2 regions of the Aeromonas sp. HMWF016 genome follow, and region 2 is predicted to be linked to the other one. Evidence: riboswitches for the same ligand, from Rfam matches in the RefSeq annotation. Region 2 holds a riboswitch; the other holds the start of a gene.

Region 1 (7,971 bases), on a different contig from region 2:
GGCAGGGTTTCGTCGTGGTAGGCGCGAGCGGTGTCGGGATCCAGCGCCAGATTGAACTGATCCTCCCAGCGAAACTCGAAGCGCGCCTTGGACATGGCGTTGTCACGGATCTGGGCGCCCGGGTGCCCCTTGGCCAGATCGGCGGCGTGAGCGGCGATCTTGTAGGTGATAAGCCCCTGCTTCACATCCTCCTTGTTGGGCAGCCCCAGATGCTCCTTGGGGGTGACGTAGCAGAGCATGGCGCAGCCATACCAGCCGATGAGCGCGGCGCCGATGCCGGAGGTGAAGTGATCGTAACCCGGCGCGATGTCGGTGGTGAGCGGGCCCAGCGTATAGAACGGTGCCTCGTGGCAGTGCTCCAGCTGCTCGGTCATGTTGCGCTCGATCATGTGCATGGGCACGTGGCCGGGGCCCTCGATCATCACCTGCACGTCGTACTCCCAGGCAATTTGGGTCAGCTCGCCCAGAGTGCGCAGCTCGGCAAACTGGGCCTCGTCGTTGGCGTCATAGACGGAGCCCGGACGCAGACCATCGCCCAGCGACAACGCCACGTCATAGGCGGCGCAGATCTCGCAGATTTCGCGGAAGTGCTGGTAGAGGAAGTTCTCCTTGTGATGGGAGAGGCACCACTTGGCCATGATGCTGCCACCGCGCGACACGATGCCGGTGAGGCGCTTGGCGGTCATCGGCACGAAGCGCAGCAGGACGCCGGCATGGATGGTGAAGTAGTCCACCCCCTGCTCGGCCTGCTCCAGCAGGGTGTCACGGAACAGCTCCCAGGTGAGGTCTTCGGCGATGCCGTTGGTCTTCTCCAGCGCCTGATAGATGGGCACGGTACCGATGGGCACCGGGCTGTTGCGCAGGATCCACTCGCGGGTCTCGTGGATGTAGCGGCCAGTGGAGAGATCCATCACGGTGTCGGCACCCCAGCGGGTCGACCAGACCAGCTTCTCCACCTCCTCTTCGATGCTGGAGGTGACCGCCGAGTTGCCGATGTTGGCGTTGATCTTCACCAGAAAATTGCGGCCGATGATCATCGGCTCCGCTTCCGGGTGGTTGATGTTGCTGGGGATGATGGCGCGGCCGGCCGCCACCTCGTCGCGCACGAATTCGGGGGTGATGTTCTGGGGTAAACGGGCACCGAAATCGCGGCCCGGATGCTGGGTGCGCAACAGCTCTGAGCGCACCCTCTCACGCCCCATGTTCTCGCGAATGGCGATAAATTCCATCTCGGGAGTGACGATACCGGCGCGGGCGTAGTGGAGCTGGGTGACCCGGCGGCCCGGCTTGGCGCGGCGCGGCTTTGGCAAGTGCTCGAAGCGCAGGTGATCCAGCCCCTCATCGGCCAGACGCTCCTGAGTGAAGGTGGAGCTGAGCCCCGGCAGGGCGTCGGTATCATCGCGCTCCAGCACCCAGTTCTCCCGCAGGCGCGGCAGGCCGCGGCGCACGTCGATGGCGACCCCCTCCTCCCCGTAACGGCCCGAGGTGTCATAGACCGGGATCGGCTCGTTGGGCTCGAACCGGGGATCTTCCTTGGTGCCACCAACGAAGGTGTCGGCCAGCTGGATTTCCCGCAGCGGGACACGAATATCGGCGCGAGAGCCTTCGATAAAGATGCGGCGGGAGTTGGGGTGAGCCATCCCCTTGAGGCTGTCGATAAAGGCCTGAGCGCTGGAGCGCTGCTCGCGGCGGCTGGATTTGGCGGTATCAGATAGAGAAGTAGACATAGCAAAACTCACATTAACTGGTTGAAGTTATGGGTGTTTGCTTGTCTGGAGTTCGAGGAGAAGATGAACTTGCGGCGGGGTGTTTATATCAGGAGGGAGTGGGCGCGGGATGGATCTCCGCGCTGCTGTGCTGCCGCTTCCCGCTCTCTGCACGCGGTAGGCAAGGCGCCCCACGTGCTGGACAACCGGACGGGACAGACTCCCTCCTGTGCGCCCTGACCCATCAAGGGCGATCCCTTCGATGAGCGGAAGAGGCTTGTTCCTCCTCCGGCGCGGTAACCCGCAAGTTACCCTTGTTCCCTTCGCAGGTTTTAACCTGATCAGGTTCCACGGATCCCGAATTAACGGTCTCAGCTTCGCGTCGTTCGACGGTCAGCACTCCGACAAGATGGCGCCAGTATAAGGGGGAAAATCTAAAGCACAAGCCGTTAACAATATGGGGCAACGGCTGGCGCTGTGGTCGGACCGGGTTACTCCCCGCGCAGGGCGGGAAGCAGCAGACCGAGACGTTCGTAATAGAGCAGGGTGGTGCGGCTCAGGCCCAGTTCTCTGGCCAGCCGGGTAATCGTCAACATAGGGGTTCCTTCATCCAGCGGGCAGAGGATAAACCCGCCTATCGTAGACGGGTCAACTACTCCTCCGGATTGACCACCAGAATTTCGCTTAAGTGACCCTGTTCGTCGCGGGTCAGCACCAGCTCGCTCCCGGCGTGCAGATCGGCGGCTGAGCCGTTGACCCAGCGCACCTGCGGGTTGAGTGGCACAGTACCCAGAGCAGCCAGTGTGAGTTGCCGTTCATCAACGGATTGCAGGCGATCTTGCGCCCGCTGCCAGGGCTGATTGGCCAGCGGTGCTCTGGCGGCCAGCAGCTCGATCCGGGTGGCAACGCCATCGGCCACCAGCAGGGCGAGCTGGTCGCCGGGTTTGAGTGGCTGCTGCCAAATCTCCCCCTGCCGCCAGACGGCGGCACTGCCCTGCTCCACCTCAGCGCCCTGAAATTGCAGATGGATGCCGTCATCGTGTTCCAGCTCCATCAGCCACAGTTCGTCGGCCACCGCCTGCGCGGCACAGAGCGGCAAACCGCACAGCCACGCACACCACTTTGTTCTCTGTTCCATGTCGTTCGTCCCTGAACAAAAAGCCCATGCCGGATAAGCATGGGCTTCATTCAGAAACATTGCGAATCTGCAGCAGCGACCGGGTTACTTGTCCTCGTGGCAGCGACTCAGGCGCATGCCGTCAAACTTGCACTCAAGTTCGAGCCAGCGCCCTTCGAAGGGGGCCAGACTCTTGTCCGAGGTGGTGTAGCCCCAGATCCGCCCTCCCTCGACCGGCCCTTCCAGATCCATCTCGTCCTTGTCATCTTCCTCGAGCGCTTCGACCTTGCGCACATAGCGCACGCCGTTCTCCACCACCCCCTTCATCTCAACCCAGGTGCCGCCGAGATCATCTTCGTTGAGCCAATCCTTGAAGCGGGTCTGGTCGTCGATCACGAACGGCAGACCGTTCACCATCAGCTGGCCAAGCTGCCAGGTGGTGCGGCCGGTCAGTTTGAATTCGGCAGCCTGCGCAGATCCGAGCGGCAGCAAGATCAGCAGCAGGAGAGCACAGAGAGACTTCTTCATCGTGGATCCTCGGGGTTACACTGGCGACAGGATGATGTATCCGGTGTGAAAAGAGCGTGAAGCTGCTCGCCAACCAGGAGTACAAAGCATGAAGATTTTGGTAGTGGAAGACAATCCTCAGGTGGCAGAAACCATCATGGATTATCTGGAGCTGGCCGGCCACCGGCTGGACTGTGCCTATCACGGTCAGGCAGCGCTGCAACTGCTGGCCGAACAGCGCTTCGACGTCATCATCATGGATGTGATGATGCCCCGTCTCGACGGGCTCAGCACGGTCGCCCGCCTGCGTGAAGAGGGGATCTCGACCCCGGTGCTCTTTCTCACCGCCCGCGACAGTCTGGAAGACAAGCTGGCAGGCTTCAAGGCCGGTGGCGACGACTATCTGGTCAAGCCCTTCGCCATGGAGGAGCTGGAGGTGCGACTGCAAGCCCTCAGCCTGCGCGGCCCCCGCGGTGACATCGGCGCCATCACCTTTGGCGAGCTGACCGTCGATGCCGCCAGCGGGCAGGCGACCCGTGCCGGCGTTCCCCTCAAGCTCGGCAAGATCCCGTTCCAGATCCTCGCGCTGCTGGCCCGCCGCGCACCGGCCATCGTCACTCGACAGGAGGTGCTCGACACCGTCTGGGGAGAGGAGGAGCCCGACTCCGACGCCCTGCGCAGCCACATCTACGCCCTGCGCAACACCCTCGACAAACCCTTCCCCACCCCCATGCTGGAAACCCTGCACGGTCAGGGCTATCGACTGGTGACCCCATGAGCCTGCCGAGCCTGCGCCACCGGCTCATCATGGCGCTCGGCGGAGCCGGCGTGGTGCTGCTGGTACTGCTCTCCGGCCTGATGATGGTGGCCGAGGACAAGATGGAGGAGCTCAGCCTGCGCCACTGGCTGGAGGCGGAAGTGACCCGCTACAGCGATGACTGGCTGCGCCTCGGTGCCGCGGCGGCGGCGCCCAGCCCGCGCCAGTTCTCCAGCTACTGGACCGAGGCGGGCCGCCTGCCCAAGTGGCTGCGCCCCTACCAGACCCCCGGCTTTTTCGAGCATCAGCTGGGGAAGGAGGACAAACACTTTCTGGTGGCACGCCACCCCTCCGGAAAAGGGATGCTCTATCTGGTCTTCAACGACGATGCCGATGACTACCTCGACCCCTACGAGGACAAGCTGCATCTGGCCACCCGGCTGATCGGGCTGGCGCTGCTGCTGGGCTGCCTCGGCTTCGGTATCTGGCTGGTACGCCATATCACGGGGCCGCTGCAGCGGCTGCAACACAGGGTCGCCCACCTCACACCGGATCAGGCGGACTTCATCCCCGATGCCCCCTGGCAGGAGCTCAGGGATATCGAGCTGGCACTGCTGACCGGCAAGCAGGAGGTGAGCGCCGTCTTTGCCCGCGAGCAGGAGTTCAGCCGCTTTGCCAGCCATGAACTGCGCACCCCCAACATGGTGATCCAGGGCTCGGCCGCCCTGCTCGGCAAGGTGAGCGATCTGCCCGCCCCCGCCGAGCGCGCCGTCACCCGCATCCGGGCCGCCGCCGACGAGATGGCGCTGCTCACCGAGACCTTTCTGCTGCTGGGCCGCAAGGAGGAGGTCGAGCGGCCGAAGCAGCTGGTGGCACCGCTGATCCGCCAGGAGCTGGCCCGGCTCGCCCCGCTGCTGCAGCGAGAAGCGCTCGATATCCGTCTGGTGCTGGATGAGGCGAGTGAGGTCGATTCCCCCCTATCCCTGCTCGCCATCGCCCTTGGCAACCTGCTGAAAAATGCCCTGAGCTACGCCGAGGGCCATATCGACATCGAACTGTGCGGCCCGGTGCTCACCATCAGCAACCCGACGGCGGCAGCGCCGGATCAGATCCTCGGTTACGGCTGTGGCCTCACCATCATCCAGCGCATCTGCGAAAAGCTGGGCTGGCAGATCGAGACCCGGCTGGAGGCCAATATCTTCAGCGCCAGACTGGTGATGGCGGAATAAAAACAGGGCGCCCGAAGGCGCCCTGTTTTTTGGCTGGTACAAATCCGGGATCACTCCACCGGCTTGTGCTTGCGCCCGCCCTTGAGCTCGAGGAACTCGATGATTTTGCCCGCCACATCCTTGCCGGAGGCCGCCTCAACTCCCTGCAGACCGGGAGAGGAGTTGACCTCCAGCACCAGCGGGCCGCGGGCACTGCGCAGGATATCCACGCCCGCCACGTCCAGCCCCATGATCTTGGCGGCGCGCACCGCGGTAGCGCGCTCTTCCGGAGTGATCCGGATCGCCTCCGCGGTGCCGCCCCGATGCAGGTTGGAGCGAAACTCGCCGGGCTGGGCCTGACGGCGCATCGCCGCCACTACCTTGCCGTTGACCACCAGACAGCGAATGTCGGCGCCGTTGGCCTCGCGGATATACTCCTGCACCAGAATGTTGTTGTTGGTCTGGATGAAAGCCTCGATCACGCTCTCGGCGGCTTTCTGGGTTTCGCACAGTACCACGCCGATCCCCTGAGTTCCCTCCAGCAGCTTCACTACCAGCGGCGCACCGCCCACCATGGTGATGAGGTCGGGCACGTCGTGGGTGCTGTGGGCATAACCGGTGATGGGCAGACCGATACCGTGGCGGGAGAGCAGCTGCATCGCCCGCAGCTTGTCGCGGGAGCGGCTGATGGCCACCGAGCTGTTGAGCGCCATGGTGTTCATCATCTCGAACTGGCGCAGCACGGCGGTGCCGTAGGCGGTGATGCTGGCCCCGATGCGGGGGATCACCGCGTCATAGCTCTCCAGCTCCCGTCCTTCGTAGTGGATGGAGGGGTTGTGGGAGGCGATGTTCATATAACAGCGCAGGGTGTCGAGCACCTCGACCTGATGACCGCGCGCCTGTGCCACCTCGACCAGACGGCGGGTGGAGTAGTTTTTCGGCTCACGGGATAAAATGGCGATCTTCATGACAATTCCGCTAGAAGGCTATGCCTGGGCAGGATGGGGCGGGAGAGTATAAGGTGCCACAGCGCCAAGACAACGCCAATTGTTTCTCCTGACAACAAGCCAAATAACGCAGAAGCCTGCCCATTCAGCACAGCACGGTGAAACAATAAACGGCGGCCCTGCGCGCCCTCCGGAGGCTGCTCGCAAAGTCCGCCGTTTTCGCTCAATGGCCGAGCAGATTGGCTCTCTCGCTACCCCAGATTGGGGGCGAGCCAGCGCTCGGCGTCGGCCAGCGTCATCCCCTTGCGGGCGGCGTAATCCTCCACCTGATCTTGCTGGATCTGCGCCACCGCAAAGTATTTGCTGTCGGGGTGAGAGAAGTACCAGCCCGACACCGCCGCTCCCGGCCACATGGCGTAGGATTCGGTGAGCTGCATGCCGATGGCCTGCTCGACATCAAGCAGCTCCCACAGGGTGCCCTTCTCGGTGTGTTCCGGGCAGGCCGGATAACCCGGCGCCGGACGGATGCCCCGATAGTTCTCGCGAATAAGCTCCTCGTTGCTGAGGGCTTCGTCGGGGGCATAACCCCAGTGCACTTTGCGCACCTGCTCGTGCAGGTACTCGGCAAACGCCTCGGCCAACCGGTCGCACACTGCCTGAATGAGGATGGCGTTGTAGTCGTCGTGATCCGCCTTGTAAGCCTTGGCGATAGCCTCCTCACCGATACCACCGGTCACCGCGAAGGCGCCGATCCAGTCGGCTTTGCCACTCTCTTTCGGCGCCACATAGTCCGCCAGACAGTAGTTGGGGAAGCCCTGCTTCTCGCTCTGCTGGCGCAAGTGATGCAGCACTTTTTTCACTTCGCTGCGCGATTCGTCGCTGTAGACCTCGATGCTGTCCCCCACCGCATTGGCCGGGAACAGACCGATGATGCCGGCGCAGCGCACGCTCTGATCCTTTTCCAGCTGATCCAGCATGGCGTTGGCATCGGCAAACAGCTTGGTCGCCTCTTCGCCGATAATCTCGTCTTCGAGGATGCGCGGAAACTTGCCCGCCAGCTCCCAGCTGAGGAAGAACGGCGTCCAGTCGATGTAGGGGCGCAGCACTGAAATAGGCACGTTCTCGAACTTCTGCACACCCGGCTCGCGGGGCTTGGGTGGCTGGTAGCCAACCCAGTCCAGCTGATGACAGTTGGCACGCGCCTCCGCCAGCGTGATGGGGCGCGAGCGCGGCTGCTTGCGGGCGTGCTGCTCGCGGGCGATCTCGTACTCCTTGTCGATACGGGCGACGAAGTCGGGTTTGAGATCCGGGCTGAGCAGGCTCTGCGCCACCCCCACCGCGCGGGAGGCGTTGGAGACATAGACCACCGGTTCGGAGTAGTTTTGCTCTATCTTCACCGCGGTGTGCGCCTTGGAAGTAGTCGCACCGCCGATCAAGAGCGGCAGCTTGAAGCCTTGGCGCTCCATCTCCTTGGCCACATGCACCATCTCGTCCAGCGACGGGGTGATGAGACCGGAGAGACCGATCATGTCGGCTCCCACTTCCCGCGCCGTTTTGAGAATCGTCTCGCAGGGGACCATGACCCCGAGATCGATGATCTCGAAGTTGTTGCACTGCAGCACTACCCCGACGATGTTCTTGCCGATGTCGTGCACATCCCCTTTCACGGTCGCCAGCACGATTTTGCCGTTGCTGGAGCCACCCGATTTTTCCGCCTCGATATAGGGTT
Region 2 (7,971 bases):
CCACCAGCTGCATGGGGGCGGAGAGGGTGCGCAGCACATAGGGTAGCGCCATCAGGGCGTTGACCAGCACCACCAGCCAGGGGCCGAGGGCGAACACGTCGGCAAAGGGCATAAACAGAATGAAGAGACCGGTAGAGAGCACCACGGCCGGGATCATCAGGATCACCGAGCCGCTGGCCTCCCACAGGGCTGCAGCCCGTCGCTTGCGAGCCCGTACCCGCAGATGACGGCTGGTGAGCAGCAGCGCGCCGCCGAGCAGGGTGGCCAAGGCACCGGCTGCCAATGCAATCAACAGCGACTGACCGCTCGCCTGCCACAGCTTGGCGGAAGTGAGCGCAGTCAGCAGGCCGGGGTGGAGGCCGGCGACGACGATGGCCAGCAGCGGCGGCAGAAAGATGGCGAGACCGATGCAGAGCGAGAAGAGATCCACCACAGCCGTGCCCGGCTGATGGCGATCCGGCCGCAGACAGGGACGACGGGGTGTCACCCGACTGGCTGGCGTAGTTTGCAGCTTGTGCTGCAGGAGCAGCAGGGTGGCGGTCAGGATGAGCTGCACCAGCGCCAATCCGCCAGCGGTGGCGAGATCGAAGTCAAAGCGCAGCGCCTGATAGACAGCCACCTCCAGGGTGGTCGATTTGGGGCCACCGCCCAGCGCCAGCACGGTAGTGAAGCTGGTGAAGCAGAGCATAAAGATGAGGCTGGCCAGCCCGGGCAATATGCCGCGAATGAGCGGCCACTCCAGCAGCCGGAAGATATGGGATGAGCGCATGCCGAGCTGGCTGGCGAGGCGCCAGCTCGATTCGGGGATACTCTCGATGCTCTGCAGGATGAGACGTGCCGCCAGCGGCATGTTGAAGAAGACATGGGCCAGCAGAATGCCGAACAGGCCGTAGAGATAGTTGCCGGGATCCAGCCCCAAGCTGCGCAGCAGTTGCGGTAGCCACCCCTGTTTGCCATGAACCGCCACGATGCCGAAGATGGCGATGATGACCGGCAGTACCAGCGAGAGACCGAACAGCTTGATCAGCAGGGTTCGGCCAATGAAGCGGCGCCGAGCCAGCGCGCGGGCCACCGGAATGGCGAGCCCCAGGCTCAGCAGGGTGGAGAGCAGCGCCTGCCAGAGGCTGAAGCCCAGCACATGGCGCAGATAGGGGTCTGCCAGCAAAGTGCGCGGCGCCAGTGAACCGGCCTGCCACAGCAGGGCCGCCAGCGGCCCGAGAGACAACAGCAGGATCAGCAGGGTGGCTGCACTGCCCGGCAGCCACCAGAGGGGGCGATCCTGTTGCTTCAGAGCGAGCTGGCTCACTGGGCGACGGCTTGCAGCCATTCGCGGATCCACCCTTTGCGATTGGCGGCCACCTCATCGGCACTGAAGGCGAGCGGCTTGGCTACGGTGATCATCTGCTCGAAGCCCTTGGGCAGTGGCGTGTCGATCACCGGATACATCCAGTTGCCGGTCGGGATCTCGCTCTGGAAGGCGGGGCTCACCATAAATTGCAGGAACTGGTCAGCCAGCTTCTCCTGTTTGGCGCTCTTCAGCTTGGCGGCCACTTCCACCTGACGGTAGTGACCCTCCTCGAAGGCGGCAGCCTGATACTGAGGCTTGTTCTCGGCAATCAGGTGGTAAGCGGGGGAGGTTGTGTAGGAGAGCACCATGTCCGCCTCGCCATCGAGGAACATGCCATAGGCCTCGGACCACCCCTTGGTGACGGTGACCGTCTTCTTGGCCAGCTTGGCCCAGGCTTCAGGAGCCTTGTCACCATAGACAGACTTCATCCACAGCATCAGCCCCTGTCCCGGGGTAGAGGTACGGGGGTCCTGATAGATCACCTTGAGATCAGGGCGTTCCACCAGCTCTTTCAGGCTCTTGGGCGGCTGTTTGAGCTTCTCCTTGTCGTAGACGAAGGCGAAGTAGCCGTAGTCGTAGGGGACAAAGGTGTCATCCTGCCAGCCACCCGGCACCTTGATGCCATCCAGCTTGGCGGGATGGGGGGCGAACAGGCCGCTCTGCTTGGCTTCACTGATGAGTGCATCATCCAGCCCCAGCACCAGGTCGGCCTTGCTGTGGTTGCCCTCCAGTCGCAGCCGGTTGAGGATGGCGACGCCATCTTCGAGGGGAACCAGATTGAGGGTACAGCCGCACTCCTTCTCGAAGGCTTGCTTGATCTTGGGACCGGGCCCCCAGTCGGCAGTGAAGGAGCTGTAGGTGTAGACGGTGAGGGTGTCGGCGGCGAAAGCCTGAGCCGAGAGCAGGCTGGTGGCGACCAGCAGCAGGGTTTTCATCAAGGGCACTCCATTATGAGGTGCCAGCGGATGAGGGCGCAAAAAATGAGCGCCGTGCCTCAAATTCCTCCGCCAGCATTATCTGGATCAGGTTCACGGGTATAATCTCAGCGGTAAACCGCACCCCGTTTGAGAAACGCACCGCATTGTATTAACGTTCTTTTGGGTAGACCAGCACAATTGTGCGCTGCCCATGAGATGATTCCCACTCAACAGAGGATCTTCGCGTGCTTACCAGTACCAAGGAAAGACGTGCCTTTGCACGTATGGTCATCAATGCTCCGGTTACCGTCTATCAGCAGCATCAGGTACTGGAGGGCATCTGTCGGGATCTCAGTGCCAACGGCATGGGGATCTCGGTGGCGGAACACCAGCTTGATACAACCCAGCCGATCCGGATCAGCCTCGCAACCAACAACAACCTGCTTCCACCTTTCGAAGCCCATGCCCGGATCATTCGGGTGTTGGAGGAGGAGACCGGATTGCTGCTGGCGGTAGAGTTTCAGCCTTTGGGCTGAACCGGTTGTACACTCAACTGCTTGCCATCGACCAGCGTTTTGCTGGTCGATGCTATTTGGCCAGCCGGTAATGCGGCAGGGCCGGTAGGTTCGAGCAGCAGATAGGATTGTCCCTGCCAGCTGATGGTGGCATCACCCGGTTTGGCAGGCAGGTCGACCGCCAGCATCGCGTGGCCCGGGATAAAGACCATGGCCTGTTTCAATTCGGGAAAGAGCTGGGCCAGCAGGGCGGCCATCAGGGTCACCTTGCTGTCGCAATCGCCGCGGTTCTGTTCCAGCACCTGACGGGGAGTGAGAAACCCCTTGCCCTGCCGTCCGTTCAGACTGTCCAGCTGCTGGTAGGGGATGCTCTGGATAAAGGCGAGCATCTCGGCCACGGTTTTCTGGCGCGCTTCCGGCTCGCTGCCCCCCTGCTGTTTCAACTGCTCAGCCAGCGGCGCCACCGTGCTGCGGCTCTCCAACGCAATGCGAACATGGTCCTGCTTCACCGCCAGCTGGCCATCCGGTGGCGTGAAGTACTGGAAGTAGTGTTTGGTCAGCCACGCCTGCTCCTCTTTGCCCCGTTGCGCTTCCAGCCAGGCCATGGCCTCTTTGGCTTTATCCTGATTGTGACTTTTCAGATGCAGTTCGAGGGAGGGGCGGGAGAGGGTGAACTGCACCTCGGGGTAGTTCTCGCGTACCCCGCGCAGCAGGGTTTGCAGTACCTCCTCCTCCATCCGTGCCGGACGATAGGCGATAAGGGGGGGAAGCTTGCCTTGCTCCAGCCGATAGGTGAGCTGGCGGGGTTTGCCTGCGCTATCTTGCCAGCCGACGTTGATCTGGCCGAGGCTGTTGGTGAAGTAGGTCTGGGCGGCTGCAACCGGCAGCGCCAGCAAAGTGCAGAACAAAAGTATCGCCGTCGTTCTCTTCATCGTCCTTATCCTGTCTTGAGGCCGCATCCCTGGCCTGTTTGGTGAAGTGCATTACCGGAAACAAAAGAGGGAGCCGAAGCTCCCTGTTGATTCTACTCGTTTTTTTGCAACTGGCGCGTTAAATCCAGCTCGGCTGCTTCGCTTCAAAAGCGCTGATGGCAGCCTCGTGCTGCAGGGTCAGGCCGATGGCATCCAGTCCGTTGAGCAGGCAGTAACGGCGGAACTCGTCGATCTCGAAACCGAAGCTGAGCTCACCGGCGCGCACCTGATTGGCCTCCAGATCCACTTCGAGCTCGATGCCCGGCTGGCTGGCAACCAGTTGGAACAGGGCCTCGACCTCCTCCTCTTTCAGGCGCACCGGTACCATGCCATTGTTGATGGCGTTGCCGTAGAAGATGTCGGCAAAGCTCGGGGCTATGATGGTCTTGAAGCCGTAGTCGGCCAGCGCCCAGGGGGCGTGCTCGCGACTCGACCCGCAGCCGAAGTTCTCGCGGGCCAGCAGGATACTGGCACCGGCGAATTGCGGCTGGTTGAGCACAAACTCGGGGTTGGGCTGCTGGCCGGCATCGTCGAGGAAGCGCCAGTCGTGGAACAGGTGCTTGCCAAAACCGATACGGTTGACCTTCTGCAAAAACTGCTTGGGAATGATGGCGTCGGTGTCGACGTTGGCGCTGTCGAGGGGGACGACGATCCCTTTATGCTGTTTGAATCCTGTCATCGCTGTTTCCTCTTACAGTGCGCGAATGTCGGCGAAGTGGCCGGTGACGGCGGCGGCGGCGGCCATGGCCGGGCTCACCAGATGAGTGCGGCCAGCACGGCCCTGACGCCCTTCGAAGTTGCGGTTACTGGTGGAGGCGCAGCGCTCTCCCGGTTGCAGCCGGTCGTTGTTCATGGCCAGACACATGGAGCAGCCGGGCAGGCGCCACTCAAAACCGGCCTCGATGAAGATCTTGTCGAGCCCCTCGGCTTCGGCCTGTGCCTTCACCTGCTCGGAGCCCGGCACCACCAGCGCCTGCACGCCAGCGGCGACCTTGCGACCGCGGGCGATGGCGGCTGCGGCGCGCAGATCCTCGATGCGGCTGTTGGTGCAGGAACCGATAAATACCTTGTCGATGGCGACATCGGAGAGCTTCTGGCCCGGTTGCAAATCCATGTAGGCGAGTGCCTTGCGGGCGGACTGCTGCTCCATCAGATCAGCAAACGACTCTGGCGCCGGAATGGGGTCACCCACGGCAATAACCTGACCCGGGTTGGTGCCCCAGGTGACCTGCGGGGCGATGTCGACGGCATCCAGCACCACTTCTGCATCAAACTTGGCATCGTCGTCGCTCTTGAGGCTCTGCCAGTAGGCGATGGCCCGCTCCAGCGCCTCGCCCTTGGGGGCAAACTCCTTGCCACGGATGTAGTCGATGGTGGTCTGGTCGGGGGCGATCATTCCCGCCTTGGCGCCCAGTTCGATGGCCATGTTGCACACCGTCATCCGCCCTTCCATGGTGAGCCCTTCGATGGCTTCGCCAGCGAACTCCACCACGTAGCCAGTACCACCGGCGTGGCCAACCTTGCCGATAATGGCCAGCACCACGTCCTTGGCGCTGATCCCCTCGGCCAGCTTGCCGTTGACCGAAATCCGCATGGTCTTGGCGCGGCCCTGTTTCAGGGTCTGGGTGGCCATCACATGTTCCACTTCGGAAGTGCCGATGCCGAAGGCCAGCGAGCCGAAGGCGCCGTGGGTGGCGGTGTGGGAGTCGCCGCAGACGATGGTAGTGCCGGGCAGGGTGATGCCGAGCTCGGGGCTCATCACATGGACGATCCCCTGATATTTGTGGTTGAGATCGTAGAGGCGAACCCCGAACTCTTTGCAGTTGGCGGCCAGCGTCTCCATCTGGATACGGGCCATCTCGCCGGAGGCCGCGATGTCCTTGGTGGTGGTGGAGACGTTGTGATCCATGGTGGCCCAAGTCAGATCCGGGCGGCGCAGTTGGCGGTTCATGGCGCGCAGGCCGTCAAATGCCTGCGGGCTGGTCACTTCATGTACCAGATGGCGGTCGATGTAGATGAGGGGCGTTTCGCCTTCCACTTCTCGTACCACATGGGCGTCGAATACTTTCTGATAGAGGGTCTTGGCCATTGCTTCTCTCTTCCTTGTTATCTGTTCTTCAGCTCAGATCCGGGCGGCGATCTGGTCGCCCATGGTGGTTGTGCTCTGCACCGGATGGCGGGCGCTGGCCTGATGCAGGTCGGCGGTGAAGTAACCTTCGGCCAGGGTCTGGGCCACGGCCTGCTCGATGGCCTGGGCGGCAGCTTCCTGACCCAGGCTGTAGCGCAGCATCAGGGCGGCGGAGAGGATCTGGGCGATGGGGTTGGCTATCCCTTTGCCGGCGATATCCGGGGCCGAGCCGCCGGCCGGTTCGAACAAGCCGAAACCTGATTCGTTGAGGCTGGCAGAGGGGAGCAGCCCCATGGAGCCGGTGATCATGGCGCACTCGTCGGAGAGGATGTCACCAAACAGGTTGGAGCAGAGCAGCACGTCGAACTGGGACGGATCCTTGATGAGCTGCATGGTCGCGTTGTCGATGTACATATGGTTCAGTTCGACGTCGGGATAATCCTTGGCGACTTGCGTCACCACCTCGCGCCACAGAATGGAGGAGGCGAGTACGTTGGCCTTGTCGATGGAGGTGACCTTGCCACGGCGCACACGAGCCGACTCGAAGGCGATCTTGGCGATGCGCTCGATTTCGAAGCGGTGGTACACCTCGGTATCGAACGCCTTCTCGTTCGCTCCTTCTCCCTCGCGCCCTTTGGGCTGGCCGAAGTAGATGCCACCGGTCAGCTCGCGCACACAGGCGATGTCAAAACCGCGATCGGAGATATCGGCGCGCAGGGGCGAGAACTGCTCCAGACCGGTGTAGATGCGGGCTGGGCGCAGGTTGCAGAACAGTTTGAAGTGAGCGCGCAGGGGCAGCAGGGCACCGCGCTCCGGTTGCTCGTTGGGTGGCAGATGTTCCCATTTCGGGCCGCCGACCGAACCGAACAGCACGGCATCGGATGCTTCGCAACCAGCGATGGTGCTCTGCGGCAGCGGGGTGCCATGGTTGTCGATGGCGATGCCGCCCACGTCATGGCGATCATACTCGAGGGCGAAACCGAACTTGGCCTGCACCTTCTCCAGCACCTTGACGGCCTCGGCCATCACTTCCGGGCCAATGCCGTCACCCGGCAATACTGCGATCCGATAACTGCTCATACTGTCTCCGTCTTGATTGTGTTATTGCGTTCCATCTGCTCGGCCACCTGATCGGCGCGCCAGATGCTGTTGATCACATGCAGCAGGGCATGGGCTGAGGATTCGATGATGTCGGTGGCCAGCCCCATGCCGTGGAATTTGCGGCCTTTGTATTCGGCGACGATATCGACCTGACCGAGGGCATCTTCCCCTTCGCCCTTGCTCTTGAGGGCATATTTGTCGATGCGGATCTCGTAGCCGGTGATGCGATTGATACATTGGTAGACCGCATCCACCGGGCCGTTGCCGGTGGCGGCCTCACTGACCAGCTCGCCACCCACCTTGAGCTTGACCGAGGCGGTCGCCATCACCGAGCTGCCACTCTGCACGCCGAGGTACTCCAGCTTGAAGTGCTCCGGCTCCTCGTGGATCTGGCTGAAGAAGGCGAGCGCTTCGAGGTCGTAGTCAAACACCTGACCTTTCTTGTCGGCCAGAGTGAGGAACTTGGCGTAGAGATGGTCGAGGTCGTAGCTGCTCTCGGCGTAGCCCATGGACTCCATCCGGTGTTTGATGACGTGGCGACCGGAGCGGGAGGTCATGTTGAGGTTGTTCTGGGTCAGGCCAATGCTCTCGGGGGTGATGATTTCATAGGTATTTTTCGCTTTGAGCACGCCATCTTGATGGATGCCGGAGCTGTGGGAGAAGGCGTTGGCTCCGACGATCGCCTTGTTGGGCTGCACCGGCATGTTGCAGAGCTGGCTGACGAGGGTGCTGGTGCGATGAATTTCGCTGTGACGGATGTTGGTGTGCACCCCGAGCAGATCGGCGCGGGTCTTCAGGATCATCGCCACCTCTTCCAGCGAGCAGTTGCCCGCCCGCTCGCCGATGCCGTTGATGGTGCACTCGATCTGGCGAGCCCCCATCTGCACCGCGCCGATGGAGTTGGCTACCGAGAGGCCAAGGTCGTCGTGGCAGTGGACTGAGATGATGGCCTTGTCGATGTTTGGCACCCGGTTGAACAGGGTATGGATGA

What was found. A riboswitch is a leader RNA that binds a small molecule or an ion and turns the genes downstream of it on or off. The one in region 2 is predicted to bind thiamine pyrophosphate.
Region 1: linked by a shared signal. The riboswitch ahead of thiC (phosphomethylpyrimidine synthase ThiC) and the one ahead of thiB (thiamine ABC transporter substrate binding subunit) in region 2 are both predicted to bind thiamine pyrophosphate.

Annotation. Positions count from the first base shown of each region.
Region 1 covers NZ_CAWNWX010000087.1:99,591-107,561, reverse strand. The annotation lists gene thiC (phosphomethylpyrimidine synthase ThiC) at 1-1,727, opposite strand, end outside; TPP riboswitch at 2,008-2,120, opposite strand; gene AACS24_RS14240 (MerR family DNA-binding transcriptional regulator) at 2,198-2,302, opposite strand; gene AACS24_RS14235 (hypothetical protein) at 2,359-2,844, opposite strand; gene AACS24_RS14230 (hypothetical protein) at 2,929-3,351, opposite strand; gene AACS24_RS14225 (response regulator transcription factor) at 3,440-4,108, shown strand; gene AACS24_RS14220 (sensor histidine kinase) at 4,105-5,316, shown strand; gene rimK (30S ribosomal protein S6--L-glutamate ligase) at 5,367-6,263, opposite strand; gene metH (methionine synthase) at 6,494-7,971, opposite strand, start outside.
Region 2 covers NZ_CAWNWX010000005.1:25,045-33,015, reverse strand. The annotation lists partial or broken gene thiP (thiamine/thiamine pyrophosphate ABC transporter permease) at 1-1,327, opposite strand, end outside; gene thiB (thiamine ABC transporter substrate binding subunit) at 1,303-2,283, opposite strand; TPP riboswitch at 2,331-2,421, opposite strand; gene AACS24_RS00410 (PilZ domain-containing protein) at 2,511-2,801, shown strand; gene AACS24_RS00405 (hypothetical protein) at 2,786-3,712, opposite strand; gene leuD (3-isopropylmalate dehydratase small subunit) at 3,831-4,430, opposite strand; gene leuC (3-isopropylmalate dehydratase large subunit) at 4,443-5,840, opposite strand; gene leuB (3-isopropylmalate dehydrogenase) at 5,874-6,959, opposite strand; gene leuA (2-isopropylmalate synthase) at 6,956-7,971, opposite strand, start outside.